DNA from 4 places in the Agrobacterium sp. 22-3639C2 genome. Region 4 is predicted to be linked to each of the others. Evidence: predicted binding sites of a transcription regulator. Region 4 holds the regulator's gene; each other region holds the start of a gene.

What was found. Region 4 encodes LexA, which represses DNA repair genes until DNA is damaged. Its sites were predicted from a motif close to TGTTCNNNNTGTGTTCNG; they were not measured.
Region 1: ruvC (crossover junction endodeoxyribonuclease RuvC) is a predicted target of LexA. The motif match lies at 6,172-6,189, and genes of this name have one in related genera.
Region 2: ACQZ6D_RS22155 (ATP-dependent helicase) is a predicted target of LexA. The motif match lies at 4,129-4,146, and genes of this name have one in related genera.
Region 3: recA (recombinase RecA) is a predicted target of LexA. The motif match lies at 959-976, and genes of this name have one in related genera.

Annotation. Positions count from the first base shown of each region.
Region 1 is NZ_JBNWDB010000002.1:925,715-933,161, reverse strand. Features, by position in the region: gene ACQZ6D_RS11955 (TIGR00282 family metallophosphoesterase) at 1-25, shown strand, start outside; gene ACQZ6D_RS11950 (MBL fold metallo-hydrolase) at 153-995, shown strand; gene ACQZ6D_RS11945 (pyridoxamine 5'-phosphate oxidase family protein) at 1,034-1,537, opposite strand; gene ACQZ6D_RS11940 (YebC/PmpR family DNA-binding transcriptional regulator) at 1,738-2,484, shown strand; gene ACQZ6D_RS11935 (LLM class flavin-dependent oxidoreductase) at 2,539-3,540, opposite strand; gene ACQZ6D_RS11930 (methyl-accepting chemotaxis protein) at 3,673-5,982, opposite strand; gene ruvC (crossover junction endodeoxyribonuclease RuvC) at 6,231-6,743, shown strand; gene ruvA (Holliday junction branch migration protein RuvA) at 6,775-7,392, shown strand.
Region 2 is NZ_JBNWDB010000005.1:382,324-389,770, forward strand. Features, by position in the region: gene ACQZ6D_RS22145 (FkbM family methyltransferase) at 1-447, opposite strand, end outside; gene dinB (DNA polymerase IV) at 866-1,945, opposite strand; gene ACQZ6D_RS22155 (ATP-dependent helicase) at 1,969-4,035, opposite strand; gene ACQZ6D_RS22160 (carboxylesterase family protein) at 4,323-5,060, shown strand; gene ACQZ6D_RS22165 (LacI family DNA-binding transcriptional regulator) at 5,272-6,342, shown strand; gene ACQZ6D_RS22170 (FAD-dependent oxidoreductase) at 6,348-7,447, shown strand, end outside.
Region 3 is NZ_JBNWDB010000001.1:835,017-842,463, forward strand. Features, by position in the region: gene recA (recombinase RecA) at 1-900, opposite strand, end outside; gene ACQZ6D_RS04125 (carbohydrate kinase family protein) at 1,147-2,088, shown strand; gene ACQZ6D_RS04130 (pseudouridine-5'-phosphate glycosidase) at 2,120-3,043, shown strand; gene ACQZ6D_RS04135 (OmpA family protein) at 3,246-5,474, opposite strand; gene ACQZ6D_RS04140 (ABC transporter substrate-binding protein) at 5,816-6,589, shown strand; gene ACQZ6D_RS04145 (ABC transporter permease) at 6,703-7,447, shown strand, end outside.
Region 4 is NZ_JBNWDB010000001.1:380,055-387,501, reverse strand. Features, by position in the region: gene eno (phosphopyruvate hydratase) at 1-377, opposite strand, end outside; gene kdsA (3-deoxy-8-phosphooctulonate synthase) at 525-1,370, opposite strand; gene ACQZ6D_RS01895 (VOC family protein) at 1,370-2,251, opposite strand; gene lexA (transcriptional repressor LexA) at 2,462-3,184, shown strand; gene ACQZ6D_RS01885 (glutathione S-transferase family protein) at 3,623-4,306, shown strand; gene ACQZ6D_RS01880 (ComEC/Rec2 family competence protein) at 4,323-6,758, opposite strand; gene gltA (citrate synthase) at 7,065-7,447, shown strand, end outside.

The DNA of each region.
Region 1 (7,447 bases), on a different contig from region 4:
AACCCTCCCGTCCTTCTGGGCGTGAGCTTTCGGCTTCTAGCGCTCATCACCCGTTCACAATGACGAGATCGTGAGCGTTCCGCCGCTGTTGGCGCTGGACGCCCTGCAAAACCTGCCTCATCTTCCTTTCTTCGCAAGTTCGAGGGAGTGGCATGATGCTGCGCGTGCTAATGCTTGCAATGGCCGGACTGGTTGCGTGCGCGGGAGCGGCCTTTTCCCAGGCTGGAAGCCGCCCTCCTGTGAGCCAGTGCCAGGCAATCGCCCGCAACATTCCCGGCGTCATGTTCGCCAGCTTCAAACCGGCAGGTGCCCAGCTGGCGCAGGCCACGGCTAAGGAAGAGGTGAAGATCAGCTTCATCGGCCATTCCACCTATCTCATCGAAAGTCCTGGCGGCGTGACGATCGCCACAGATTATAATGGCGTCTATCGCCCACCGGTCACGCCGACAGTGGTGACGATGAACCGGGCGCATATGACGCATTTCACTCTTAGTCCGGATCCGGCCATTCAACATGTGCTGCACGGTTGGAGCGATACGCCCGGAGAAAAGGCCGAGCACAAGCTTCTGGTTGGTGATGTCTATATCCGCAACGTCGCGACTGACATTCGCAACCGCTGGGGCGATTACGAATCCTTTCAGGAAAACGGCAATTCCATTTTCATCTTCGAGGTCGCGGGGCTGTGTATCGGCCATCTCGGCCATCTGCATCACGAACTGACGGACAAGCATTATGCCGAAATTGGTCGTCTGGATGTGCTGATGGTTCCAGTGGATGGTGGTTTGACGATGGGGGCCGACAGCATGAGCCGCGTGGTCAAGCGCCTGCGCTCCGCACTGATCTTGCCCATGCACCGCACTGGGCCTCCGTTGGAGCAGTTTTTGACGATGTTTGGGGAAAGCTTCCAGATCGCCTACGCAAAAGATGCGATCATCCGGGTCTCAATGAGAAACCTTCCCCGCCAGCCGCAGATACTGGTGCCAAAAGGCATATAGTAAAGCGACCGGCGAGGAAAGTCGGGGGAGTCGGTATCTCAGGCGAAGGCGAGGTGCTGGCGAACGCCGACATCAGGCATTTTATCGTCGGACATATTGGCCTTGGCGATTTCCCAGCCGAATTTTAGCGTGCTGTCAGTCGAGGCCCAGATTTCCGCGTCGTCAACATGCAGCGCCAGCATCGTCAGTTGCGGATCGCTCTTACCGTGCTCGTACCAGGCTGCGGTGACGGAGTTCCAGTATTCTTCGATCTTTGTCCTGTCGTCGCGCGCCTCGAGCACACCCGAGAGGCAGGCGTGATAATCATGGTCCTTGCCGACGACACAAAAATGAGCCCGCGAACCCGGCTTCAGCGTTTTGACGAGATCGGTGTCTTTCTTGGAGAAAAACCAGATCGTGTTGGTCTTGGGGTCGGCGTGCGGTGCCATCGGCTGCATATGATTGTGCAGGCCCTCGAGGCCAAGCATGCCGGCATGGACCGAATTGACCTCATCCCAGAGCTGGCGGGCAGGGTTTTCTCTTGCTTCAGTCAGACTGACCATGTGTTTCCTCCGTTGGGTTTGCTGCGGCGACCGGGAGGGTGAAAAATGTCCCGCTCTTCCGCTTTCATTGTCAAAACGAAAAGCGGATAAATCAGTTCCTTATATTCTTGCGGCCAAGAGAAAGCGCTTGCGGGCTTGAACGGCGGGCATATCGCACTTATAAGGCCCGCAATCTCCAAATTAAGACAATCAGGTTTTCCATGGCTGGTCATTCACAGTTCAAGAACATCATGCACCGCAAGGGCAAGCAGGACTCCGTTCGGTCCAAAATGTTTTCCAAGCTTGCGCGTGAAATCACCGTTGCGGCAAAGGCGGGCATGCCCGACCCGAACATGAACGCGCGCCTGCGCCTGGCAATTCAGAACGCCAAGGCCCAGTCCATGCCGAAGGACAATATCGAGCGCGCGATCAAGAAAGCTTCCGGTGCAGACAGCGAAAACTACGATGAGGTCCGTTACGAGGGTTACGGCCCGGGTGGCGTCGCCGTCGTCGTCGAGGCCTTGACCGACAACCGCAACCGCACCGCCTCCAACGTCCGCTCCATCTTCACCAAGGCTGGTGGCGCACTCGGCGAAACCGGATCGGTTTCCTTCTCCTTCGACCGCGTCGGTGAGATCACTTACAAGGCCGAAGTCGGCGATGCCGACAAGGTCATGGAAGCGGCTATCGAAGCTGGTGCCGACGATGTCGAATCTTCTGAGGACGGTCACACCATCATCTGCGGTTTCGAGGCGATGAACGAGGTTTCCAAGGCGCTGGAAGGCGTGCTCGGCGAAGCTGAAAGCGTCAAGGCAATCTGGAAGCCGCAGAACACGGTGCCGGTGGATGAGGAAAAGGCGCAGTCGCTGATGAAGCTCATCGACAATCTCGAAGACGATGACGACGTGCAGAGCGTCTATTCCAACTTCGAAGTTTCGGAAGAAATTCTCGCCAAGCTTTCCGCCTGACGGTTCAGATTTAAAAAAAAGCCCCGGCAGCGTCATCGCTCCGGGGCTTTTTGTTTAGGCGGCCTTCCTGATGGAGGTCCGCACATCGGCGAAGATCTCCACGGATCGCAGCCGTTTTTCGATATTGTGGATCGGCATCGAGACGATCAGTTCGTCGGCCTGCGTTTCGGCGAGGAAGCCGTCGAGGTGGCGTCCGATTGTTTCAGGCGAGCCGACGGCGGCGAAACGCAAGGTATGTTCCACCGAAAAACGCTCCATCTCGTTCCAGTGGTCGTCCATGCTGTAAACCGGCTTGGGGAACGGGACGCGTACATTGCGGCGCAGGTTGACGAATTGCTGCTGTGACGAGGTGAAGAGATATTGCGCCTCCTCGTCGGTATCGGCGCCGACTCCCATCACTCCAACCATCACATAGGGCTTGTCCAGCGTCGCAGAGGGCTGGAAGCGCTCGCGATAGATATGGATCGCCTCCATCAGCATGTCAGGCGCAAAATGCGACGCAAAGGAATAGGGCAGGCCGAGTGCAGCTGCCAGATGCGCGCTATAGGTGCTTGAGCCAAGCAACCAGAGCGGCACGTGCGAATTCATGCCGGGCACGGCAAGGATCGCCTGATCCTGCTGGGGCTGGCCAAGGTATTGCTGGAGCTCGATGATGTCGTGCGGGAAGTTCTCCGCACCGGCATCAAGATTGCGGCGCAGCGCCCTTGCCGTCCGCATATCGGTTCCCGGCGCGCGGCCAAGTCCGAGATCGACCCGGCCAGGCAACAGTGCCGCCAGCGTGCCGAATTGTTCGGCAATGACGAGCGGGGAGTGGTTAGGCAGCATGATGCCGCCTGAACCGACGCGAATATGTTTCGTGGCGGCACCAACATGGGCGATCACGAGCGATGTGGCTGCGCTCGCAATACCGGGCATGCCATGGTGCTCCGCAAGCCAGATGCGGTTGTAACCGTGGTCTTCAGCCTTGATCGCCATGCGGCGAGAATTCTCAAGCGCCTGGCTGACGCTCTCGCCTTCGCCGATTGGCGAAAGGTCGAGAATGGAAAAGGGGATCATCCAACGCTCCTACACAAATTCTGTCTTTGATGCGGATGTAAGGCGCGTGTCCCGATTTACCATAGAAGTCGCGCAGAATTGAAGGATGGTTCAAAAAAATTGGGGCCTCGAAAGAGGCCCCTTTTCATTTTTTTAGCCCGCTCGACGGAATTGCCGGGTTTCGCGATGGTCTGGAGGTTGCCGGTCGGAAGCGAGCACGAATTGTCCGAGCCTGCCGTCCATCTCGCCCGCCTCGGAAGCGAGATTGTGAATGGCCGCCGTCGTCTCCTCCACCATGGCGGCATTTTGCTGCGTCATGGTGTCGAGACTGGTGACGGTGCTGTTGATTTCCGCAAGCGTATGCGCCTCCTCGCGGGTGGATTCCATGATCTCTTCGATGCGGGAACTGATGGTCTGCACGTGCTTGCCGATGCCGGTTAGCGAGGCCCCCGCCTTTTCGACCAGTGCCACGCCGGTGGAAACCTCGTCGGTGGAGCGCTTCAGCAGGCTGGTGATTTCTTTTGCGGCGGCGGCCGAGCGTTGTGCCAGCTCGCGCACCTCCTGCGCCACAACGGCAAAACCCTTGCCGGCCTCGCCCGCACGCGCGGCTTCCACACCTGCGTTCAGGGCGAGAAGGTTGGTCTGGAAGGCGATTTCATCGATAACGCCGATGATCTGGTTGATCTGGCGCGACGAGGTCTGGATCGCTTCCATGGCGGCGATTGTTTGCTCCATGACGTGGCTGGACGCAGTGGCCTGCGTACTGGCGTCGCGGGCGATCCGTGTTGCCTGTTCGGCGCGTTCGATCTGGTCGCGGACGGCTTCGGTGATTGCCTTGATGGCGCTTGCCGTCTCGGTAATGGAGGCGGCCTGCCGTTCGGTGCGCTCAGCGAGCTGGTCTGCACCTACTCGCATTTCCTCCGAGCCGCCGCGAACGGCGGCGGAATTGCCGCCGATGGCCTGCATGGTCTCGCTGAGCCTTGCAAGCGCCGTATTGAAGTTGTGGCGCAGGCTTTCAAGATCGTCTGGGAAGACAGTCTCAATGCGATAGGCGAGATTGCCGCTTGCCAGTCGATCCAGCCCTTCGTCAAGAGAACGCACGACCATTTGCAGCGTGCCGGCCTCGGCCTCTCGTTCCGCAAGATGTGCGCGGCGTGCCATTTCGGCTTCCTCGCGCGTACGGGACGCGGTCGCTTCCATTTCCCTCTGCAAAATGAGTTTTTCGCGGAAACTGCCAAGCGCGCGCGCCATGCGGCCGATCTCGTCCTTGCGGTCCTGATTGCCGATCTCGGCATCGAGACGGCCTGCCGCCACTTCGCCGGTCAGCCCGGCCAGCTTCTCCAGCGGTGCGAACAGGCGCCGTGCAAAAAAGGCGGTTGCCGCGCACATGGCTGCCAGAACGCAAAGGCCGATGACGGCTAGCGTGCCGGCAATCGAAATGGAACCGGCGTTCAACTCGCTGCGCAACATGCTTTCCACCGCGAGGTATTTTTCACCGGCAAACGAAAAGGCGCGGGCATAGGCATTGGCTTCGCCGTCCGGACGGTTGATCTTGGCAATCGTCATACCGGACGTATTGAGTGCTTGTGCATGGAAGCCATAGATTGCCGGATTAAGGCTGACGAGACCGTTTCCGTCCACGCCCAGAACCTTGCCATCGGCGGAAACGATCGCGGATTGTTCGGAGCTGCCGGCGGAGATGCCTTTCGCGAGGATCTGGCTGAAGACCTCTTGTTTGACGCGGAAGAGAACGATGCCCTTGAACGCACCGAATTTGACTACCGGAATACCGAAATAGATGCCGGCCTCTTTAGTCGCGGCGTCGATGCGCAGACCGGAGAAACTCGTCTGCGCCACGTCGTTCACGGCTTTTCCTGCGTTGGTGGCTCCGCGCGCAAAAGCAGCCCCAAGGCCGCTATCCGCCCAGGCGCCACCCGTGACGGTTTCCCCGAAAGCCGGTCCTTTCAGATAGGAGTAATAAACCGTGCCGGCCGGATCGATGAATAGAACATCGCTGAATGGGGTTCCCTTGAGGTAGCCGCCGATATCCGTCTGGGTTTTTTCATGGGTGGAATAATAAAAGCCGCTCGGATTTTCGGGCTTGATGAGCTTTTCTTTCTCTCCGTAGGGGTTTTCCTTGACGAAGACGCGTTGCAGTTCCGCCTTTGCGTCGCCGGAACTCTTCTGCACGGTGCCCCAGCCGCTGCGCATGGAAACTACCGCCATCTGCAGGGATTCGATCTTGGCGATAGAATCCGCCTGCGTTTCAAGCTGCTCAAGGCGTTCCTGCAGCATATCGCCCCTGAAGACGAGAATGCTCTCCATGGATTTCGACGCCTGTTCCTCGAGAACGCCGCTGCTGCTTTGATAGCCGAGAAGCGTGAGAGCCCCGGTCGAGATCGTCATCAGCGCAAGGAAAATCACGAGCACTTTGGTGGATATGGAATGAAAACGGTTCAGCATGGCCGATGCAGCCCTCAATGCCGTATCACTTCCCGCACCATGCATTGATGGCGCCACCGGATGGCTGATATGGCGAAAATATTGCGCTGCGGATCATCATGTCCGCAGCTCCCCTTTTTTGATTTTGTGCGGGAACAATGCGGTACGCGGTTTAAGCAGAGGTAAATGCTGCACTGCAAATTTGATCAATGTTGTCGTTTTGTTCACTTATCGCTGGCAGGGTCGCAGCCGAAAAGATAGGGTGGCTTATGCAAAAGACGATTCGAATCATCGGTATCGACCCCGGGTTGCGGCGCACCGGATGGGGTGTCATCGAAACCTTCGGCAACAGCCTTCGGTTTGTCGCTTCCGGCACTGTGACATCGGATGGTGATATGGATCTCGCCTCCCGCCTGTGCCAGCTGCATGATGGGCTGGCGGATACCGTTCACAGCTATCAGCCCGATGAGGCGGCGGTGGAGCAGACGTTCGTGAACAAGGATGCTGTCGCCACGCTGAAGCTCGGTCAGGCGCGCGGCATTGCCATGCTGGTTCCGGCGAGGGCAGGGTTGCCTGTTTTCGAGTATGCGCCGAACGCGGTCAAAAAAGCCGTCATAGGTGTTGGGCACGGCGAAAAGCAGCAAATCCACATGATGCTGAAAATCCTGATGCCGAAAGCAGAATTCAAGGGTAACGATGCGGCGGACGCCTTGGCGATCGCAATCTGCCACGCCCATAATCGCGGCGGCGACAGGATGGCGCGGCTATTGGCAGCCGGTTGAATATTGAAGTCTCATTGCAGCGGGCGGCATCATGATCGGAAAACTTAAAGGCACCATTGAGGAAATCGGCACGGATTACGTGCTGGTGGATGTGCACGGCGTTTGTTACGTCGCCTATTGCTCGGCGCGCACACTCTCAAAAATAGGTTCCGCTGGTGAAGCGGTCGTCCTCTTCATCGAAACCTATGTGCGCGAAGACCAGTTGAGGCTGTTCGGCTTTTTGTCGGCACTTGAGCGGGAATGGTTCAATCTGCTCCAGAGTGTGCAGGGGGTCGGTTCGAAAGTGGCGCTGGCCGTCTTGTCTACCCTGTCGCCTTCTGAACTCGCCAATGCGATAGCGCTGCAGGACAAGGTGATGATTTCGCGTGCGCCGGGCGTAGGGCCGAAGGTGGCGGTGCGCCTCGTTACCGAGCTTCGCAACAAGGCGCCTGCCTTTGCAGGAGAAGCTTCGGCTTCCATCGGGCTCAAGCAGGAACTTGGCGAGGGTGTCGCCTCCGCGCCGGTGGCGGATGCCGTGTCGGCGCTCACCAATCTCGGCTATTCACGCGATCAGGCCGCAAATGCCGTTGCGGCCGCGCTGAAGAACGGCGGGGAGGGCGGCGACAGTGCCAAACTCATCCGGCTCGGCCTGCGCGAACTTTCACGCTAAGCTGCGCGCAGCAAGCGAACAAAGCCGGGTGCGATGCTGAATTTCGTGAAGCGCC
Region 2 (7,447 bases), on a different contig from region 4:
GCTGCCATCGTCATTAACAGTATGGAACAGCGCTTCTTTGCCATCCCCGATAAACGCTTCAATCAAAACTAGTCTGGGGTCTGGTTCTGCTGCTGCCCGTTCCTCTATGCGGTGCTTTTGTGGCTCGAAACCGATGGCACGCCAATCGAGAGTACCTTTTGTCAATGGCGCGTAGATGTGATCCTCTGTTGCAAGCAGACGGGCGCCGACATCCACAATAGTCAATCGTCGACGCTGTCTTTGAGAAATTTGCAAAGGATCGACTTCCTCTGCTCGCATTTTTGCTTTGTATTCGTCGCCTGCGAGAATGCTTTCGACAATATTCTTCAAGTCCTCCCCTGACGCCAAACGGTTGGAAAAATGATCCAGCCCGCTTTCGTCCGCGTCCCTATGTAAGAGCGTTTTATAAATCCAATTTACATATTCTTTATTCGACCATTCACTCATTTCAGTTTCTTTCGTACGGCCCGTCGACAGGAGCGGAGTTGCAAAGCTAATTTCTTACAGATTTTTATCCAACACATTTTTGAGATTATTCGAATGCTCTAATCTCGTGGAGGGCATCCATTTTGACGCAGTGCTGCTGCTGATGGCCTCTCAGCACGCGTTGTCAGATGACGTCGTGCGTTTCTTGCATGGCTGCGCTGCATTAAAGCCTATTTAATATGCGGCAAAACCGGGTATCTTGTTTTCATCGAAGCGATGCACCTCCTCCCGCAAAGCTTCGGATTGAGATGACCCTATCCTCCTCCCAAGGGTTGTCTTGTGAACAATGGCACTCCTCCTCCCAGCCGTTGTTCGAAATTTCGGAAAGCCTGCCGCACCTCCTCCCGCGGCGGGCTTTTTCGTTTTCGGGACAGGGGCATCACAGGCCAAGCGCGAGCTGCGCTTCCTCTTCACTCTCTTCGGTGCTCAGCGAGGAAAGGGTAATCCCCAACAGCCTTACCGGACGTTTGAATGGAAAGACGGAGGCAAGCAGGCTCTCTGACATCTCCTGGATCGTTGCGAGGTCAGACACGGCTCCCGACACTGTTTTGCTGCGTGTCGCCTGGCTGAAATCCGAATATTTGATTTTCACGGTCACCGTCTTTCCCGTGATGTCGTGGGCCTCGCAATAACGCCAGACTTTCTGAGCCAAAGGGCCAAGCTCCGCCTTCGCCAAGTCGAGATCGTCGATATCCTCGACGAATGTGTCCTCGGCGCCGACAGATTTGCGGATGCGATCGGGCTTGACCTGCCGTTCATCGATACCGCGGGCGATGTTGTAGAAATAAGGGCCGGATTTCCCGAAATGCTGTTGCAGAAAACCGAGTGATTTCGACTTGAGATCGAGGCCTGTTTCGATGCCGTGCCGTTTCATCCGCTCGGCCGTGGCGGGTCCTACGCCATGGAATTTCTTGACGGCCAGGGCTTCAACAAAGCCAGGCCCATTCTTCGGCGTAATGACCGCCTGGCCATTCGGTTTGTTCAGGTCGCTTGCCATCTTGGCCAGAAACTTGTTGTAGGAGATGCCGGCAGATGAATTGAGGCTGGTGACCGCCTTGATCTTTGCGCGGATCTCCAGCGCAATTTCGGTGGCGATCTCCATGCCTTTCAGGTTTTCGGTGACATCGAGATAGGCTTCGTCGAGCGATAGCGGCTCGATCAGAGGGGTATATTCGGCAAATATCTCCCGTATCTGTTGCGACACCTGCCGGTATACCTCGAAGCGTGGCGGTACGAAGATCAGATCCGGGCATTTCCGTTTGGCAGTGACGGACGGCATGGCTGAATGGACGCCGAAGGTTCTCGCCTCGTAACTTGCCGCAGCCACCACGCCTCGTGCGGCCGATCCGCCGACGGCGACCGGCAGGCCGCGAAGTGCGGGGTTGTCGCGTTGCTCCACCGATGCATAAAAGGCATCCATGTCGATATGGATGATCTTTCGAACAGCCGTGTTATCCATCGTTCCAGCCTGTACGATCTTCCCTATTTCCACATCGCCCGCATCCGCGCGCCTACATCGATGCGGATCTGCTGCGCGCTGCGCTCGGAGGCTGCGGCCGAAACCAGGGGCCAGGTGGCGGTTTCAAAGAACTGCAGCAAAGTTGCCGGTATGAAGCGGGTTCTAGCGGCATAGACATGCCGGTCGCCCTGCGCGTTCTGGCCATGGGTGAAGAACCGTTGCGGGGTTATCAGTGACAGACTGTCCTTGGCGCGCGTCATGGCGACATAGAGCAGCCGGCGTTCCTCTTCGACTTCATGGGTGGAGCCGACACCCAGATCGGAGGGTATGCAGCCATCGACCACGTTCAGGATAAAGACGGAACGCCACTCCTGGCCTTTTGCCGAATGAATGGTTGAAAGCGTCAGATAATCCTCATCGAGCAGCGGCACGCCTGCCTGATCGCTGGTGGCATCCGGTGGATCGAGCGTCAGTTCGGTGAGGAAGCGTTCGCGGGAAGGATAGCCGCCGGCAATCTGCTCGAGTTGCAGCAAATCGGCCTTCCGCGTCTCGGCATCCTCATGGATGCGTTCGAGGTGGGGCTCGTACCAGAGCCGCGCCTGCTCGATATCTGATGGCCAGCCGCCGTGCAATTTTCGCAGGTTCGCCAGCAACTGCACGAAGGATACCCAGTCATCACCGGTTTTGGGTGGCGGCGGAATTTCGGCTAGGGCGAGCAGAGGTTCAGGATCTGCCGCAATCGTATCGAGAATATTGCCGGCTTTCTTCGGCCCGATACCCGGCAGCATCTGAAGTAGCCTGAAACCTGCGACGCGGTCGCGCGGGTTTTGCGCGAAACGCAATACCGCCAGCATGTCCTTTACATGGGCACTGTCGAGAAACTTCAGGCCGCCAAATTTGACGAAGGGAATATTGCGGCGCGTAAGTTCAACTTCAAGCGGCCCGCTATGACTGGAGGTGCGAAACAGCACGGCCTGTTGCTTCAGCGTCATGCCGGTCTCACGATTGGCCAGCACCTGGTCGATAATGAAGTTCGCCTGCTCGGTTTCGCTTTTTACTGTCACGAGCTTCGGCCGCTCGAGTGACTGTCGTTCGGTCCAGAGGTTTTTGGTGAATCGCTCACGGGCAAGGTCGATGACACCATTGGCGGCAGCCAGTATCGGCTGTGTCGAGCGATAGTTGCGATCAAGGGTGATAATATCGGCAGCCGGGCTGAAAGACGCCGGAAAATCAAGGATATTGCGCACCGTTGCTGCCCGGAAGGAATAGATCGACTGGGCATCGTCACCCACCACGGTCAACCCGTGACCGCCCGGCTTCAGTGCCATCAGCACCGCGGCCTGCAGCCGGTTGGTATCCTGATATTCGTCGACCATCACGTGGTCGAAACGATTGCCGATATCGCCTGCAAGGTCGGGATCGCTGACCATCTGGGCCCAGTAGAGCAGAAGATCGTCGTAATCGAGAACGTTCTGGGCCTGCTTGGCCTCCACATAGGCGGCGAATAATTGCTTGAGTTCTTCTTCCCAGCTGGACACCCATGGATAGTGCTGGCGCAGGATTTCTTTCAGCGGCGTTTGTGAATTGACGGCGCGCGAATAGATCGCAAGGCAGGTGCCCTTTGTCGGAAAACGGCTCTCGGTCTTGGAGAAACCCAGTTCGTGTCGGGCAAGGTTCATCAGATCAGCGCTGTCTTCGCGGTCGTGGATCGTGAAATCCACGTCCAGTCCAATCTGTTCCGCATAGATTCGCAAGAGGCGGGCGCCGATCCCGTGAAACGTGCCGGACCAGGCCATCGCATCCGTGAGGGCTCCGGCGTTGGCGCCGATGACCTGCTTGCAGATAAGCTCGACACGACGCGACATTTCGGAAGCGGCACGCCGTGAAAACGTCATCAGCAGGATGCGGCGAGGATCGGCGCCATTGACGATCAGATGCGCCACCCGGTGCGCCAGCGTATTGGTCTTGCCGGAACCGGCACCGGCGATGATCAGCAACGGTCCAGCCGTGTGTCCGCCTGAAGGCCCAACGCCATGTTCCACGGCCTTGCGTTGCTGCTCGTTCAGTTTGTCCAGATAGGCAACCGCCATGCCTGCATCCTTGATATTTGCCTATCCGCACGACGACGGCATTTTTCAAAAGCACTCTTGTTGCAATGATTAGCAAAAACTCAAACAGCAGGCCAGAACAAATAATGAACGCATGTCTCTGTCCTCCACACTGCGGTGGACAAACCTGGCTGATCGATATTCGCAGCCTCAATCGGGTTCCGCATGGCGTGTTGACCGGCATGCTTTTCAAACCACTGAACCAACCCGGCGGCTGATGAGTTCACCAGTCGCGTCTTGGAAGACGTGTTTGTTGGGAGGACAAAAGCATGAAGCATCTGAAACTATGCCTGATCGCTGTTGCGGCACTGGCCACATCGACATTTGCGTTTGCCGAGCAGAAGGCCATGAGGTCTGACGCCACGATCGCGTCGGATATCAATTATCTGCTTTATACGCCCAAAGACTATGCCGGTTCGGACAAAACCTATCCTCTCGTGGTCTGGCTGCATGGCGGCGATCAGGGCGGGAGCGACGTCGAAAAGCTGCGCCGCAGCGGCCTGCCAAAATTGATCGAAGGCGGCCGTGATTTTCCTTTCATGGTGTTTTCGCCACAAAATCCGAGCGAGGAACTGCTTTATCCGATCGAACGTGTCGCAAGCGTCCTGGCTTCCGTTGTAGCGGATCATCGGGTGGACCGCAGCCGTATCTATCTGATTGGATATAGCCGGGGAGGGTTCGGCGCCTGGTCAATGGCCGAACAGTTTCCGCAAACTTTTGCTGCGGTCGTCCCAATTGCCGGTGGCGGCATCCGCCATTACCTCAACCGCACCAATGAAAAGACAGCCTTCTGGGCCTTTCACGGCTCACGGGACGAGGTGATTCCTTTGTCCGATACTGTTGTCCTCGTTCAGCGTCTCCAGGAACTGAAACGCAATGTGCGGCTGACGGTGTTTGAAGATACGAACCATGAAGAGGTGGAGGCAAAAGTGCTCGGCGATGAGGCGATGTGGACCTGGCTTCTCCAGCAAAAGCTTGCCGACGCAAAGACGCCTTCGGCACCCTGAACCCGCAGCGGGCACCATTTTACCGCTGGTATGAAAGCCCATAACCCAGCGCGGCCGTCATAAGGCCGGGCTGGCCGCCTCATAAGCCTTCGTCAAAACATCTCTCCGCAAGCGTGTCTTTCCCCTCTTGACACCGAGTAGGGCAGTCGTGCTAATACGCATTAACAGCTAATACGTATTAGCAGTCAACGAATGTCGGGGAGGGCATTGCGTGACCAGCCATAAACGCCTTACTCAGAACGATATTGCGAAGCTTGCCGGCGTCAGTCAGGCAACAGTATCGCTTGTTCTGAACGGCGCGCCGACCGCGATTGCGCGTATCCCGGCTGAAACACGCGAACGCGTACAGGCGGTCATTCGCAAGACGGGTTATGTCGCCGACCCGATCGCGCGCCGCATGGCCAAGGGGCTTAATCGCATCCTCGGCGTCTTCACCTACGAGCCTGCTTTTCCAAGCGCACAGGCGGACTTCTTCACGCCGTTCCTGTTGGGCATCGAGGAAGAGGCGCAACAGCAGGCGTACGATCTTCTGCTTCTGACCAGTGCCGGCGTCGGCAACAACCGCAAGATTTTTTCCGAGGGCAACAGGCTCCGGATCGCCGATGGCTGCCTGGTCCTGGGCCGTGAATTCGACCGCAAGGAGCTTACCCGGCTGGTCTCGGAAGATTATCCATTCGTGGCGATCGGCCGACGCGACGATGCTGGCGGGCCCGTGCCCTATGTTGGCGGCGACTATGCCGCGGGCACACGGCAGCTTGTTGAAGATGCCATGATGCTCGGGCATTCCAAGCTCGCCTATATCGGCCCTGCGGGTCCGGCGGAATCGATTGCCGACCGCTGGCGAGGTTTCAGTGATGCGCTCGGCACGGTGGCGACGCTTGCCTTGCACATAAAGGCGGTAAACCGGCCTGCCGAAAAGATCCTCGACGCGATCATCGAAAGCGGCGCGACGGTGGCATTTTTCATAGAACTGGCGGATGCGGTGCGCGTCGAGACTTTGGCACGGGAGCGCGGAATTGGGGTGCCCGACGTGTTTTCGATGGTCGTGCTTGGCAGCCATATTCGTGCCGGCCGCAGCCCGGTGCGTTTCACATCCTATGAAATTCCCCGTGAAGAGATGGGCCGGCAGGCGACTGCAATGCTGGTGAACCGCATCGAGACCGGCAGCCTGGGAAGTCAAATTCTACTCAAGTGCCAACCCGTCAAGGGTGAAACATTGGGGCCGGCTCCAGTGGCCTCCCCAGATAAGTCCCCAGTCAACAAAACGGATGAGACGACGTGAAAGAGATGCAAGCAGACATTCTTGTGGTCGGTGGTGGCCTTGGCGGCGTGGCGGCGGCGCTCGGTGCCGCACGCGCCGGAAAGCGCGTGATCATGACCGAGGAATATGACTGGATCGGCGGTCAGTTGACCAGCCAGGCCGTGCCATCGGACGAACATAGCTGGGTCGAGCAGTTCGGTATCACCCGCTCTTATCGCGCGCTGCGCAACGGCGTGCGCCAATATTACCGCGACCATTATCCTTTGACGGAAGGCGCCCGCTCCTGGAGTGACCTCAATCCGGGTGGCGGCTGGGTCAGCCGCATCTGCGCCGAGCCGCGCGTGACCCTTGCGGTGATGGAAAGCATGCTTATGCCCTATATCGGTGCCGACCGGCTGACGGTGCTCAAGCCCTATCGGCCGGTTGCTGCTGATGTGGACGGCGATAGGGTCCGCGCGATCACCGTGCGGCATCGTGACAGCGGAGCGGAGATCGTCATTTCCGCCGACTACATTCTTGATGCCACCGAGCTTGGCGATCTGTTGCCGATGACGGGCACGGAATATGCCAAGGGGTTCGAGGCGCAATCGGACACGGGTGAGCCCAGTGCGCCGGCCAGAGCCCAGCCTGATAATGTGCAGGCCGTGTCGATCTGCTTTGCAATCGATCATGTCGACGGCGATCAGACGATCGACAAGCCTGATAATTACGACTACTGGCGCAAGTACCAGCCGCATTTCTGGGGTGGGCCGATGCTCGGTTTCACCGCGCCGCATCCGCGCACGCTGGAACACACGACCCGCTCCTTCACGCCCAATCCGGACGACGATCCGTTGCTGGTTGATGCCGACCAGCGCAAGGGCGGTGGCGATGAAAACCTCTGGATTTTCCGACGGATCGCGGCACGCAAGAATTTTGCCTCTGGCTTTTACAAATCCGACATCTGCCTCGTGAACTGGCCGATGATCGACTATATGGACGGCACCATCATCGATGTGTCGGAAGAAGAAAAGGCGCGGCATCTGAAGGCGGCGGCCGAACTTTCCTATTCGGTGTTTTACTGGTTGCAGACCGAAGCGCCGCGCCTTGATGGCGGACAGGGCTTTCGCGGCCTGCGCCTCAGAGG
Region 3 (7,447 bases), 450 kb from region 4:
TGCACCGGATTTCTCGACGATACCGGCTTTCACGCCGAGATCGACAAGCTCGCCGGTCTTGGAAACACCTTCGCCATACATGATGTCGAATTCCACCTGCTTGAAAGGCGGTGCCATCTTGTTCTTGACGACCTTGACGCGGGTCTGGTTGCCGACAACCTCTTCACGCTCCTTGACGGCGCCGATACGGCGAATGTCGAGACGCACCGAGGCGTAGAATTTAAGCGCATTACCACCCGTCGTCGTTTCCGGCGAACCGAACATGACGCCGATCTTCATGCGGATCTGGTTGATGAAGATCACCATGCACTTCGACTTGGAGATCGAGGCGGTCAGCTTGCGCAGCGCCTGGCTCATCAGACGTGCCTGAAGGCCCGGCAGGCTGTCGCCCATCTCACCTTCGATTTCGGCACGCGGCGTCAGCGCCGCAACCGAGTCCACCACCAGAATGTCGACGGCACCGGAGCGCACCAGCGTATCGGTGATTTCAAGCGCCTGCTCGCCCGTATCCGGCTGCGAGATCAGAAGGTTCTGCAAATCCACACCGAGCTTGCGGGCATAGACCGGATCGAGCGCGTGTTCTGCATCCACGAAGGCGCAGATGCCGCCCTTTTTCTGGGCTTCCGCGATCGTCTGCAACGCAAGCGTCGTCTTACCGGAGCTTTCCGGGCCGTAAATCTCAACGATACGCCCCTTCGGCAGACCGCCGATACCGAGCGCTATATCCAGGCTGAGAGAACCCGTCGAAATGGTCTCTACTTCAACCACGTTTTCATTGGAACCGAGCTTCATGATCGATCCCTTGCCGAACGACCGTTCGATCTGGGAGAGCGCCGCTTCCAGTGCCTTGCTTTTATCCACCGATTTATCCTCTACGAGACGCAAAGAATTTTGTGCCATCCGATCCACCTTTAGGTTATTGAAGCCGCACAGGCAATGAAGCAGTATGGAAATAGGATGTACTCTATTTGTTCTCATATCGCAAGGCGCAGCCAGCATATTGAAAACAAATAGCGATAAGTGGTTTGTTCTGCTTTCGTTTTTCCGTGTCCGGCCTATCGCTGCGGACCGGATGTGAAGGGGAACAAACAAAAGATTGGGGCGAATCGTCCACCTTTTCCATCCGCGAAAGAGGGAAACACAAGCGTGAAGAAAATACTCGTTCTGGGCGGCGCGCATATAGACAGGCGCGGCATGATCGAGACTGAAACGGCGCCCGGCGCCAGCAATCCTGGCTCATGGATGGAAGAGGCTGGCGGCGGCGGTTTCAATGCGGCGCGCAATCTTTCCCGGCTCGGTTTTGCCGTCCGTATCATCGCGCCGCGCGGCGGTGACGTGACCGGCGAAGCGGTGGCCGAGGCAGCAAGGCAGGCGGGCGTGGAAGATACGCCCTTCGTTTTCCTCGATCGCCGCACGCCAAGCTACACCGCCATTCTGGAGCGCGACGGCAATCTTGTCATCGCACTCGCGGATATGGACCTTTACAAGCTGTTTTCGCCGCGCCGCCTCAAAGTTCGCGCGGTGCGTGACGCGATTACCGCGAGCGACCTTCTGCTTTGCGATGCCAATCTGCCGGAGGATACGTTGAAGGCGCTCGGTCTCATTGCCCGCGCCTGCCAAAAGCCGCTTGCGGCCATCGCCATTTCGCCCGCCAAGGCGGTGAAGCTGAAGGACATGCTCGCCGATATCGACATTCTCTTCATGAACGAGGCAGAGGCGCGCGCGCTGACAGGACAGACGGCAGACAATGTTCGCGACTGGCCGGGCATTCTCCGCAGGGCAGGCCTTGCCGGCGGCGTCATCACCCGTGGCGCAAGCGAAGTGGTAGCCTTCAACGCGACGCAAACCGCAAGCCTCCACCCACCCATCATCCGCGAGGTGAAAGACGTAACCGGGGCCGGAGACGCCATGGCGTCAGGTTATCTCGCGGCGATTGCGGAGGGCAAAACCATCACTGAGGCCCTGCGACTGGGTGCCGCTGCGGCCGCCATCACCGTGCAATCGCCTTTCGCCACCGCCCAAGACCTGTCAAAAGACAGTGTCGAGACCATGTTGGGGCTTGTCCCCAAGGCCGAAATGCTGGCATGAACCCGTTTTCTTATAGTCTGGAACAAACAGAATGACCCGCCCCATCTCCCCGCTCCTGCCCATCGTCTATTCGCAAGAGGTTGCCGCTGCCAAACAGCGCGGCGCGCCGATCGTCGCGCTGGAATCGACCATCATCACCCACGGCATGCCCTATCCCGGCAATATCGAGATGGCTGAAGGCGTCGAACAGATCATCCGCGATCAGGGAGCCGTTCCGGCAACCATCGCCGTCATTCACGGCACGCTGCATATCGGCCTCGAGAAGGAGCAGCTCGAAGCGCTCGCCCAGACCACCGACGCCATGAAGGTCTCGCGCGCAGATATTGCCTTTGCGATTGCCGAGCGCCGCACCGGTGCCACGACAGTGGCAGCCACCATGATTGCCGCTGCCCGCGCCGGCATCCGCGTTTTCGCCACCGGCGGCATCGGCGGTGTGCACAAGGGCGCGGAGGAGACCTTCGATATTTCGGCCGATCTGACCGAGCTTGCCAAAACCGGCGTGATCGTCGTCTGCGCCGGCGCCAAGGCCATTCTTGACATCCCAAAGACGCTGGAAGTTCTCGAAACCAACGGCGTGCCTGTCGTGACTTTCGGTTCGGAAGAGTTCCCGGCTTTCTGGTCGCGTTCTTCGGGCCTTCCCAGCCCGCTGTCGCTCAACAGCCCTGCAGCCATCGCCAATTTTCAGACGACCCGCGAACAGCTCGGCATCGATGGCGGTATGCTGATTGCCAATCCCGTGCCGGAAGAGGACGAAATTCCGCGCGAGGAGATGGAAATCTACATCAATCGCGCCATTTCCCACGCCGAGCGCGAGGACATCACCGGCAAGGCCGTCACGCCCTTCCTGCTCGGCGATATCTTCCGCCTGACCGACGGCCGCAGCCTCGCGACCAATATCGCGCTGGTACGCAACAATGCCCAGCTCGCAGCAGAGATTGCTGTGGCGCTTAACTAAGCGTTAGAGGCTGGATTATCCTCAAATTTGAGGATGATGGCAGGGTGAGAAGCATCCCAGTCATGCCGGATTTGATCACGCCGGACCCCGCATCTGGTCCGGAGTTACGGATAATGTGTCGGCCTGGGAACTTTGCTACCAATAAAAAAGCCCGGAAAGCTTTGCGCTTTCCGGGCTTTCATTTTTCAGTTCCTGAACCTTATCAGTTCTGGGCGACCGGTCTTACCAGCGGTGTCACGCGGCGGATGGTGACGCGGCGGTTCTGCTGTTCCGGGCCGAGTGTCTGAACCTTCAGGTAACGCTCGCCGTAGCCTTGCGTCGCCAGGTTTTCCGGCGGAATGCCGTAAACATCGGTCAGGACATTGGCGACGGAAGCGGCACGCTCGTCGGAAAGAACAAGGTTGCTTTCATCCGAACCAACGGCGTCGGTGTGGCCTTCGATCAGAAAGGTTTCCGCCGGGTTTTTTGCCAGCGCCTTGTTGATCGCATCCGCTACCTTCCGCAGCGAACGGGCCTGCGCCATCGGAATGTCAGCGCTTCCAGTGGCAAATGTGATCGTATCGAGGTCGATACGGCGCACCTTGTCGCGGATACGGGCCGAATAACGCACTTCATCCAGCGAGTAGACACGCTCCACCGGCTCGACCGGCGGCTGCTCCAGGAAGCGGTAGTAATCGCGGTCCGGATCGCTCGACGTGTCGATGATGTAGTCACGAACCGGAATGCGCAGACGCATCGGCGGCAGGTCGAGGCCGGGATCGCGATAGACATATTCACGGTCCGGTTCGTCCATCAGTTCCGGTGCATAGAACAGAACATATTCCCGGCCACGGTCGTCGATGCGCGAACGCTGGATGACGTCGCCATAGCGGTTGCGGATCGTCACCACCTGCGTGCCGTCGCGACGCTCGACGGTCTCGCGGACACGTCCGCCGGGTAGGCGCTCGTAATAGGGCTCGCCGCCATCGCGGATGAAGCGCTGATTGTCGTCGCCGCGCACAACCACGCGGTCACCGAATTGCAGGATGATCGGCGCATCGCGATCCTGATCGCGCCGGCCACCTTCGCGCGGCTGCCATTCCCGCGCACCTTCCGGCCGGTCATATTGCGGACGGCGGTCGACACGCTCACCCTGCTGAGAGGTAATCGCCTCCATCTTCACGGGCGGCGGAGCCTTGCCTCCGGCAGCACCGGCGCGCTGCGCTTCGGCGTCGGAAGTCGGCACCTTCACGTCACCGGCCTGCTCACGCTCGCGGCGGCGTTGCTCGCGTGCCTGGTTGTTACCGGAGCGCTCCACTTCCTTGTCGCTGTCGAGAACGGCGGCACCCTTGTCGACGGGCAGAATGACGGTGTCGGCAGTCTTGGACGGGTCCTTGGCGATAGCCTTGGCCTTGTCCAGTTCCTGCTTCGTCGTCGGAGGCGCTTCCGTCTGCGGAATGGCGACCTGATTAGGAACGGCTTCGCCGGCAGGCGCCTGTCCTGTCGTGGCGCCGCTTGGCGGCGGAGGTGTCGGAGTACCCGGCAGCGGCGCTGCAGGCTCCGTCTTGCCCTGGCCTTCTACCGGCTGCTTTTCAGAAGGCTGCTGGCCGGGCGCAGGATTGGGCTGAGCTTCCGGAGCCGGTGGCCGTGCCGGTGTCGGCGCTTCCGTTGGAACAGGAGCCTCCTTTACAGCTGGCTCAGGAGCCGCTGGCTTTTTCTCCGGAACGGCCTTTTCGGCGGGTTCCGATTTCGGTTCCGGTGCTGGAGCGGGCGCCTTTTCCTCTACCGGCTTTTTCTCGGCGGCGGGCTCGCGCTGTTTCGCCGGCTGCTCGGTATTTTCAGGGCGTGCGGCTGGCTGTTCGGCCGCCGGCTCCGGCTTGCGCGGACGCGCGGGGCGTTGCTCGCCCTCACCTGCCGGCTGCTCGGCTCTAGCCGGTTTGCGCGGCCGTTCCTGCGGCTGCTGCTCGGCTTGTGCAGGTGCGGCTTCGGGCTCAGGCTGCGGGCGCTGCTTGCGGGCGGGTGGCTGTTCAGCTGGCGCCGGTTCCGGTTGGGCTTCGCGCTGCTGCGGCTGCCGTTTCGGTTCCGGCTGAGGCTCGCGTTGCGGCTCGGGCTGAGCTTCACGCTTGGGTTCAGGACGCGGTTCGGCCGGTGCGGCTTCAGCCTTCGGCTGTTCGCGCTGCGGTTCCGGAGCCTGCTCCTGCTTTTTCGGCTCTGGCTCTGGCTTCGGCTGCGCCTCTTCTGCTTGCTGGCGTTGCTTGCGCAGCAGCTCTTCCGGGTTCTGCTCCTCCGCCTGCGGCTGCGCCTGTGCCAATATCACCGGGGCCTTTGCCTGGGGCATTTGCGTTTGCGTCCGTGCGGCGCCGGCATAACCGGCGGCGGCCGGCTCCACCGCGATCGCCAGCGACATGAGGGGGAAAACCACCCCCGTCAGCAATGTGTTCTTCTTCAGCATCGGTGCTTCCTCATCTGCCAATCGTTGTACGCCGCTTATGCCGCGACATTGTGAATCCGGCCGCGCGTGCAGGCGCTGGTCAACGCCTTGCATACGCTTCGGTTCCCATGATGACCAAAGCGTTCTGTACCGGAAATGAACAGATCAAGGCCATTTCGTGAAAGCTCCGCGACGAAAAAGAGGGCGCTAATATTGCAGTTGCATTTTTTGACCAACCGGACGAATAATTGCCGCGCGCTGAAGGCCACGAATGGCAACCCGTTCTGTTGCGCCTGCGCTCACGACGTCCGCACTGAAAACAACAACAGACTGCGGATGAACGACCAAAAGAGAGGATCGAAATGCCTATTTCCACCCGTCTGCTCGCAGCCGCATCGATTGCCGCCATCTCCCTGTTTTCCGGCGCGGCCCTCGCGCAGGACAAGATCGTCATCGGCACGGAAGGCGCCTACCCGCCCTTCAACAATCTGGAAGCCGACGGTACGTTGACCGGCTTCGACATCGACATCGCCAAGGCGCTGTGCGTCGAAATGAAGGCTGAATGCACCTTCGTCACCAATGACTGGGACGGCATCATCCCCGCCCTGCAGGCAAAGAAATTCGACGCCATCATCGCGTCCATGTCGATCACGCCGGAGCGTCTCCAGAAGGTCGATTTCTCCAAGAAATATTACAACACCCCGCCGGCAATCGCCGTACCGAAGGATTCGCCGATCAAGTCCGTCGACGACCTGAAGGGCAAGTCGCTCGGCGCGCAGGGTTCCACGACCCACTCCAACTATGCAGAAAAGCACTTCCCGGGTTCCGACCTGAAAATGTACCCGACCGCCGACGAATATAAGCTCGACATCGCCAACGGCCGCATCGACGCCGTCATCGACGATATCGTCGTCCTGTCGGAGTGGCTGAAATCGGATGCAGGCAAGTGCTGCAAGATCCTGACGCCGCTTCCGGTGGATGTCGAGATCAACGGCAATGGTGCAGGCGTAGCCGTTCGCAAGGGCGATACGGCTCTCGCCGACAAGTTCACGGCTGCCATCGCCGGTATCCGCGCCAACGGCAAGTACCAGGAAATCAACAAGAAATACTTCGATTTCGACGTTTACGGCCAGTAAGCGGCGCGTCGCCTGTTGAAATCTGGTGGCGGAAGGCTTGCCCTTCCGCCATTTTTGTTTGAAAACGTAATCATAACAATCACGGCGGCTTAAGACCGCGGGGGAAAACTGGCATGAGCGGAGCATTTTCCGCCATAGGTGCGTTCTGGACCTATGTCTCGACACTTCTCGACCCTTTCTGTGGGCCGGTCGGTCTCTTCACGCTTTTCGGAAACGGCACCCTCGTCACCTGTGGCGATGCCGGCTGGGGCGACGAAATCGCCTTCGGCGTCAAGGTCACGATCTCGCTGGCGCTCGCCACCCTGCCCGTCGGGCTTGTGATCGGTTTCCTCATTGCGCTCGCCGCGCAATCGGAGGAAAAATCGCTGCGGCTGGCGGCCGGTGTTTATACCACCATCTTCCGCGGCCTGCCGGAACTCCTGACCCTGTTCATCGTCTATTACGGCATACAGATGCTGCTGCAATCGGCCGCCGGTTATGTCGGGATAACCGGCCCGGTAGAGATCAACGCCTTCGTGGCGGGCATGGTCGCGCTGTCAGTGGTGTTTTCGTCCTATTCCTCGGAAGTGTTGCTATCCGCCTTCAAGGCCATCCCAAAGGGCCAATATGAGGCTGGACATGCACTCGGCCTCTCGCGCGGCCACACCATGGTGCTTGTCATCATCCCGCAGCTGGTCAGGATCGCCCTGCCCGGCATGACCAACCTTTGGGTCATCCTGCTCAAGGATACCTCTTACGTCTCGATCATCGGCCTTGCCGATATCGTGCGCCAGACCGGCATCGCTGCCCGCGTCAGCAAGGAAGCCTTCTTCTTCTACGGCATCGCCTGCCTGCTCTACCTCATCCTAGCTCTGCTCT
Region 4 (7,447 bases):
CCGGAGGCTTCAGCGGCAGCCTTCGCAACGGCGAGCGACACGCCGAGGATGGCGTTGGCGCCGATGCGCGACTTGTTCGGCGTGCCGTCGAGCGCGATCATCATCTGGTCGATCTGGATCTGGTTTTCAGCGTCGAAACCGCCAATCGCGTCGAAGATTTCTGTATTGACGGCTTCGACCGCCTTTTCCACGCCCTTGCCGAGATAACGCTTGCCGCCATCGCGCAGCTCAACCGCCTCATGCGCGCCGGTGGAGGCGCCGGAGGGAACGGCGGCACGGCCCATGGAGCCGTCTTCGAGATAAACGTCGACTTCAACGGTCGGATTGCCGCGGCTGTCGAGAATTTCGCGCGCGATGATATCGGTAATGGCAGTCATGGTCTCTCCCTTGGGAATGGAACAGATATTTTCCGTCGCCTGTCTTAGACGATGGCGAAGAAATTACAATGACGGTGGGCAGCGGAAACGGCCCGCCCGCCATTAAAATCGATTGGCACAAAAGTGCCCGCCGTCACGGTCAGCCGATCAGGCTTTCGTAATCGCGTCGAAAGCCAGAAGCTTTTCGAGCATTTTCGGCATGTCCTTCAGATGGACCATGTTAGGGCCGTCTGACGGCGCATTGTCCGGATCCTCATGCGTCTCGATGAAGAGGCCGGCCACGCCAACCGCAACGGCCGCACGCGCCAACGTCTCGACGAATTCGCGCTGGCCACCTGTGGAGCCGCCCTGCCCGCCCGGCTGCTGCACCGAATGGGTGGCATCGAACACGACAGGTGCGCCGAGCGCTGCCATGATCGGCAAAGAGCGCATGTCGGAAACCAGCGTGTTGTAACCGAAGGACGCGCCGCGCTCGCACAACATCACATTCGGATTGCCGCTCTCATTGAGCTTGGCAAGCACGTTCTTCATGTCCCAGGGCGCCAGAAACTGGCCTTTCTTGACGTTGATGACGCGGCCGGTTTTGGCGGCAGCAACGAGAAGATCGGTCTGGCGGCTGAGGAACGCCGGGATCTGCAGCACGTCCACTACCTCGGAAACGATGGCGCATTGCTCTTCCGTGTGGATGTCGGTCAGAACAGGAAAACCGAATTCCTTTTTGAGATCGGTAAAAACCTGCATCGCGTTATCCAGGCCGATGCCGCGTTTTCCGGAAAGCGAAGTGCGGTTCGCCTTGTCGAAAGAGGACTTGTAGACAAGCCCTATTCCCAGCTTGTCGCAAAGCTCCTTCAGGACGCCAGCGATCATGAAGGCATGTTCGCGGCTTTCCATCTGGCAGGGACCGGCAATCAGCGAAAACCGCTCAGTATTCGAGAAGGAAACCTTGCTGGCGCCGTCGCCGGCAGTGACTTTAAGATTGTTCGTAACGCTCATCATTTTTCCTCGAAGGCGAAGGCAACGCCCTGACCGGGTGCTGCGGGCACCACCAGACGGCCGTCCGCTTTTGCGCAGGACACGCCATTAGCAGCAAGCACCGCCTCTGTCACGGCAAGATCGTGTGACGAAAAGACGATGCCCGCGCCGCGCAATCCGCCTTCGTTGCCATCCTGAGCACTCAGGGCCTGCCCGCCGAAAGGCGGTTTTCCGGTCAATCTGATGCTGGCATTGCCGGTCGCGAAAACCATATCACCGCGCGGAGACCATTTACCTTCACAGCCAAACACCGTCTCGATCAGGCCCGCCACCTTCGCATCGCCGCCGGTAAACAGGACGATTTCACTCAGGCCGGTGACACCATTGGCGTGGCGCTCAAGCATGGTGCGATCGCCCGGAAGGGCTTGAAGCCGTTGACAACTGAACAAAAAGAAATCCGCGGCCGCCCCGCTTGCCGCAAAAGCCAGCCGGAACGCCGCCTCGCCTTGCGAGCCATCCGGCATCCGAACAGGCCGCGAAAACTCGAAAACATCGCCCGCCGAAAGGCCGGCTGCCCGAAACCGCTCATGGTCAACCAAGGCGTCTTTAGTCCTGGCGACAAGAGCCGAAAAACCCTCCTGCCCGTCCCGTTGCCGGAAGGCCACATCCCTGCCGGTGAACACATCACCCCCCTCTATTGACGCATTATATTTAGCCGGATCAGCAATTGCGAGCGGCTCCAGATAGGTGCCATCGGCGAAAAATACGCAGGCATTTTGGGTGCCGAAAGGGTGCAGAGCCTCCGGCGCAACCGTAAAGCCAAGACTGACGAGGCGCTTCACGGCGACGCCTATGACTTCCACGGGCAAAACGAGATGGTCAACGCTATAGGGTTTCGTCATGACATGTATCCTGCTGGCCTTCCGCCCGGAGCATGCCGGGACGGTTTTGACCGCACAAAAGCACAATTGCGTGCTATGAGGCAAATCATCACAGCAATAAATGGCACCTTCACGAAATTTTAGGGGATTGCAGAACACATATGGAACATATAGTGTTCGTTCTGTATTTGTTTCGCGACTTCCACTACGATTCTAAAGGGTGTTTTCCTCATGCTCACGCGCAAACAGCAGGAATTGCTTCTCTTCATTCATGAACGAATGAAAGAGTCCGGCGTGCCGCCCTCCTTCGATGAAATGAAGGACGCACTCGATCTTGCTTCGAAATCCGGCATCCACCGCCTGATAACCGCTCTCGAAGAGCGCGGGTTCATTCGTCGGCTACCGAATAGAGCTCGGGCGCTGGAAGTCATCAAGCTGCCCGAGGCTTATACGCCGGGCGCAAGGCCGCAGCGCGGCTTTTCGCCAAGCGTTATCGAAGGCAGCCTTGGCAAACCCAAAACGCCGGAACCGGCCCCTGCCCCCAAGACGCCGGCCAACGATCTGGGCGGGGCTGTCACCGTGCCGGTCATGGGCCGCATCGCTGCGGGCGTGCCGATTTCCGCCATTCAGAACAACACCCATGATGTGGCCGTGCCAGTAGACATGCTTGGCACGGGCGAACATTACGCTCTTGAGGTCAAGGGTGATTCGATGATCGAGGCCGGCATTTTCGACGGCGACACAGTCATCATCCGCAACGGCAACACCGCCAATCCCGGGGATATCGTTGTGGCTCTGGTGGATGACGAGGAAGCCACGCTGAAGCGCTTCCGCCGCAAGGGTGCCTCCATTGCGCTCGAGGCGGCAAACCCAGCCTATGAGACCCGTATTTTCGGGCCCGACCGGGTGAAAATTCAGGGCAAGCTGGTGGGGCTGATCCGCCGCTACCATTGATCTTATCGAACCGAACGTGCTCACTTTACATTAGGCGTCATCGTGAAGATGGCGCCTATATATGGTTTGGCTGTTTCCAAACGTGGCGTGCTTTAGCGGGTGCACGAGGATATGCGCCATTCAGCCTATGCGCGTTGCCCTTTCCAAACTAAGTTCCTGCTCCATAAAGATGCTTCGGTTTCGCTACAGGCGTGGTGGCGAATGGGCTGTTCGCTGTAATTGTCGAAGCGATCCCATCCGCTGTTTTTTAGCGACGTTGTTCTGTCGTGTTGCGCAGTCAGTTTAGTGGTCACCAAAGGGTGACTTATCGCAAGGCGCGCTCTCAGTGACCCCACATCACCATTCATCAACGGCGTTTATGGGAGCCATGGATAATTTTCGATATTCCGTGAACGCTTGGCAGGTGTAGAAATACGCGTCATATCCGGGAGATACGCCATGTACGATCTTTATATAGCCAACAAGAACTATTCTTCATGGTCGCTGCGGCCGTGGGTATTGATGCGCACGCTCGGTATCGCCTTTGATGAAAAGCTCATTCCGTTCGGCGAAGGCGTCTCCTTCTCCTCCTTTTCGCCGACGGGCAAGGTGCCCTGCCTGGTCGACGAGGGTATGACGGTTTGGGAAACGCTTTCGATCGTCGAATATCTTGCTGAAAGACACCAGAGCGTCTGGGCAAGCGACAAGCATGCGAGGGCCTGGTCGCGTTCGGCCGCAAGTGAGATGCATGCCGGCTTTTCCTCGCTGCGCAATCTCTATCCCATGTCGGTGGGCATTCGGGTCAAACCCAGGGGCGGCGATTCCGGGCTTAAAGCCGATATAAAGCGGATCGATGCGTTGTGGAGCGAGGGTCTCACAAAATTCGGCGGGCCATATCTTGCCGGTCAAAAGTTCACGGCGGTCGATGCTTTCTTCTGCCCGGTTGCATTCCGTTTCCAGACCTATGGCAGCGCGGATCTTTCGCCAGCAGCGAAAGCCTATTGCGACCGGCTGCTCGCCCTACCTGCCATGCAAGAATGGTACGAGGCCGGTTTGAAGGAGAGCTGGCGCGACGCTGGTCATGAAGAGGAAGTTGGCGGGATCGGCGAATTGACTGAAGATTTGCGCGCCAAGGCCCGATGATCCATGCTGACGGCGGTCATTGCGACGCCGCCAGCAGCCGGACGATGGGCTGCGGCAGATCACGGTCGAAACGTCCGCTTTTCCAGTCGTAATAACGGTGCTGGCTCCAGGGCCTGTCCGTTCCGGCGATTGCGGCGCGCAACCCGCTCGCCACACCCTCCTCCCTCTTGTCGGCAAAATCTATTTCCACAGAACCGAGACGCCGCAAGATGTCACGGCTGAGCAGGAGTGCACCCGAGCGGCACTTAGAAAAAGAGGTTCTGCGGGAAACAACGACGATATCGGCAATATCGCAGGCTTTTCCCGCGAAGCGGCCATCTTCCAGAACGACGATCCACTCTCCGCTTGCGGCGCTCGCTACGCACCATATGTCTTTCCTGCAGGTGAAGACGCCAGCTTTGGCGTCTTTGAGCGCCGCCGTCATCTCGCGTACCACGACAGCCATGTCTTCCGGCGACAGTTTCGATCTCGAGTCAGAACCAGCAGTATTTGCCATGCTCTCACCATTTATAAAATCTGGCGGCACGGTTTTTTCCGGCAGCAGCAGCGCCCTTTGCCACTGGCCGTAAACGAAGCCCTGCGGACGGGCTTTTGTGGTTGAGACCTTGCCGTCCTCCAGGAGTGCCACCAAGTCGCCGTCCTCGTGAATCAATAGATCCGGCAGATCACGATAGGCCGTAACTGCCGACACACCGAAGGCGAAGAGCAGAAACGGGATGCCAAGAAGCGCAAGCCGGCTGCGCAGCAATGTCAGCAGCAGGAAACCCACCGAAGCCAAACCGATAAACCAGCCGTGCGGACGCCCAGTCGCTGCGCTGCCGCCCCAGGAGGCCACCTCGTTTGCAACCTCGATGACGAGTGCCATGCCATAACCCATGATCTTCAGGAACGGCGCATCGAGCCCGAAGGGCATCAGCAGCATGGCGATAAGAGCGAATGGCATGACGATCAGCGACATGAGCGGCATTGCAGCCAGATTGGCGAACAGTCCATAGGTGGTGACACGGTGAAAATGTTCGGCCGAATAGATCGCCGTAGAAAGGCCCCCGATCAGCGACGTCGTGATAACGCCGCCAATGACCGCGCCCATCATTTCCGCCACCTTCAGCCATGCGGGCTTGCGCCCGATGAACAGCCGCTCGCGATCCGTGCGCCAACGGCTCCAGAAGGCATAGGCCGAAACAAGCGCTATGGTGGCCGCAAATGACATCTGAAAACTCGGACCCATGATTTCCGAGGGCGAGAAAGCCAGAATGATCAGGGCGGAAATGGCAACGTTTCTGAGGCTGAGTGATGGCTGATCGAAAAGGACCGCGATCAGCATCACAGACATCATCAGCCAGGCACGCTCGGCGGAAACGGCGAAACCGGAAATCAGATAATAGGCAAGCGTCATCAGCAGTGCCGCGAAAGCCGCGATCTTCTTGACCGGCCAGCGCTGCGCAAAGGCGGGAAACAGGCTGAAAGCCAGTCTCAGGCCAACAAAGAATATGCCGGAGGCCAGTGCCATGTTGAGCCCGGATATGGCAACGATATGGGCAAGGCCGGAGAGCCGCAACGCCTCCATCGTCTCCGCCGATATGGCCTGTCTCTCATCGGTGATGATGGAGGCGGCGAAGGCTCCGGCATCACCGCCGATGGTGGTGCGGATGCGTTCGGCAATTGCGCTGCGAAGGCCGTAAAGCCGCATATCGGCCCATTCCAACCAACCCTTGTCAGGCCTTGCGTCACCAACGGGTGATACAAGCGCCTGCGGTGATTTATAAAAGAAACCGGTCGCGCCTATGCCTTTGAAATAGGACGTGAAGGCGAAGTCGTTCAGTCCCGGTAAGGCCGGGCCGGATGGCGGCGAGAGGCGGACCTTGCCGCGAAGGGTTGCGCCGAGTGCGATCGGCTCGCCTCCGCCACGCGAAAGCACCGATATCCTCTGCGGCGGACGCGACAATGTCGGGTCCGCTGTTGCGGTCAGATCGACGACATATCGCCAGTAGCCGCGTGCATCGACCTCCCGGCGCGCCACGGTGCCGGTGATGGTGGTGGTGACGGGGGTATCCAGCACCACGGTCCCTGCCCTTCGGGTTTCGAAATCTGCCAGAAGCATGCCCAGCAATAGAAAAGCGAAAGGGCCGCAAACCGCCGCCGCAATGCCAGCTTTATATCTCACAAAGAGCGCCAGAACGGCGACAAAAAGAAATGTGGCAATCAAAACGACCGGGGAAGGCGTGGCATCTAGAGAAAACCAGAGTACCGCGCCGCAGCCGATGGAAACGGGAATGAAAAGAAAATCGTGGCCGAATGCGCGCTCCTCGGCCAGGCACATGGCGATTTTTTCGGCCACGGTAGTGTTGCGGTTAATCTCGGGAATAATGGCGGGAGTGTCATATGTTGCCGCATCACTGCTTCGGCGGAGAGGAAACAGAATTTCCCGTGTGCCGGGCAAGTCTCCCTGCATCGTTTTAGCATATTCGAAATGCTGTTTTTCCCCTTGACCGAGCAATCCCCACCGCCCCTTGCCGCACCAAAAACAGGTTTGCAGACCAGCGCTGGGGATTGCAATCCTTTACTTTAACGATGCGTTGACCGAGATTGAATTGCTGCTGCCGGGAAAGCCTGAAGCAACGCGATTGCGTTTGCCGCAATGCACAATTTGACCTTTGGATAGCTTGGCATCCGCGCAAGGATCATATAGCTAATCGGTAGACGCTTAACCGCGGGGCGTATCTCAACGCCCCCACCCGCATGTTTTCGGAGGATCAGTATGACGGAAAAAAGCGCTACAGTGACACTTGGCGAAAAACAGGTCGAACTCCCGGTCAGGGAAGGCACGATTGGACCAAGCGTCGTCGATATCGCCACGCTGTACAAGCACACGGGCTCCTTCACCTACGACCCCGGCTTCACCTCGACAGCCTCCTGCGAATCCAAGATCACCTATATCGATGGTGACGAAGGCGTTCTTCTGCACCGCGGCTTCCCCATTGAGCAGCTTGCCGAACAGGGCGACTTCCTGGAAACCTGCTATCTGCTGCTTTACGGAGAATTGCCGACAGCTGCGCAGAAGAAGGACTTCGACACCCGCGTAACGCGCCACACCATGGTGCACGAGCAGATGAGCCGCTTCTTCACCGGCTACCGTCGCGA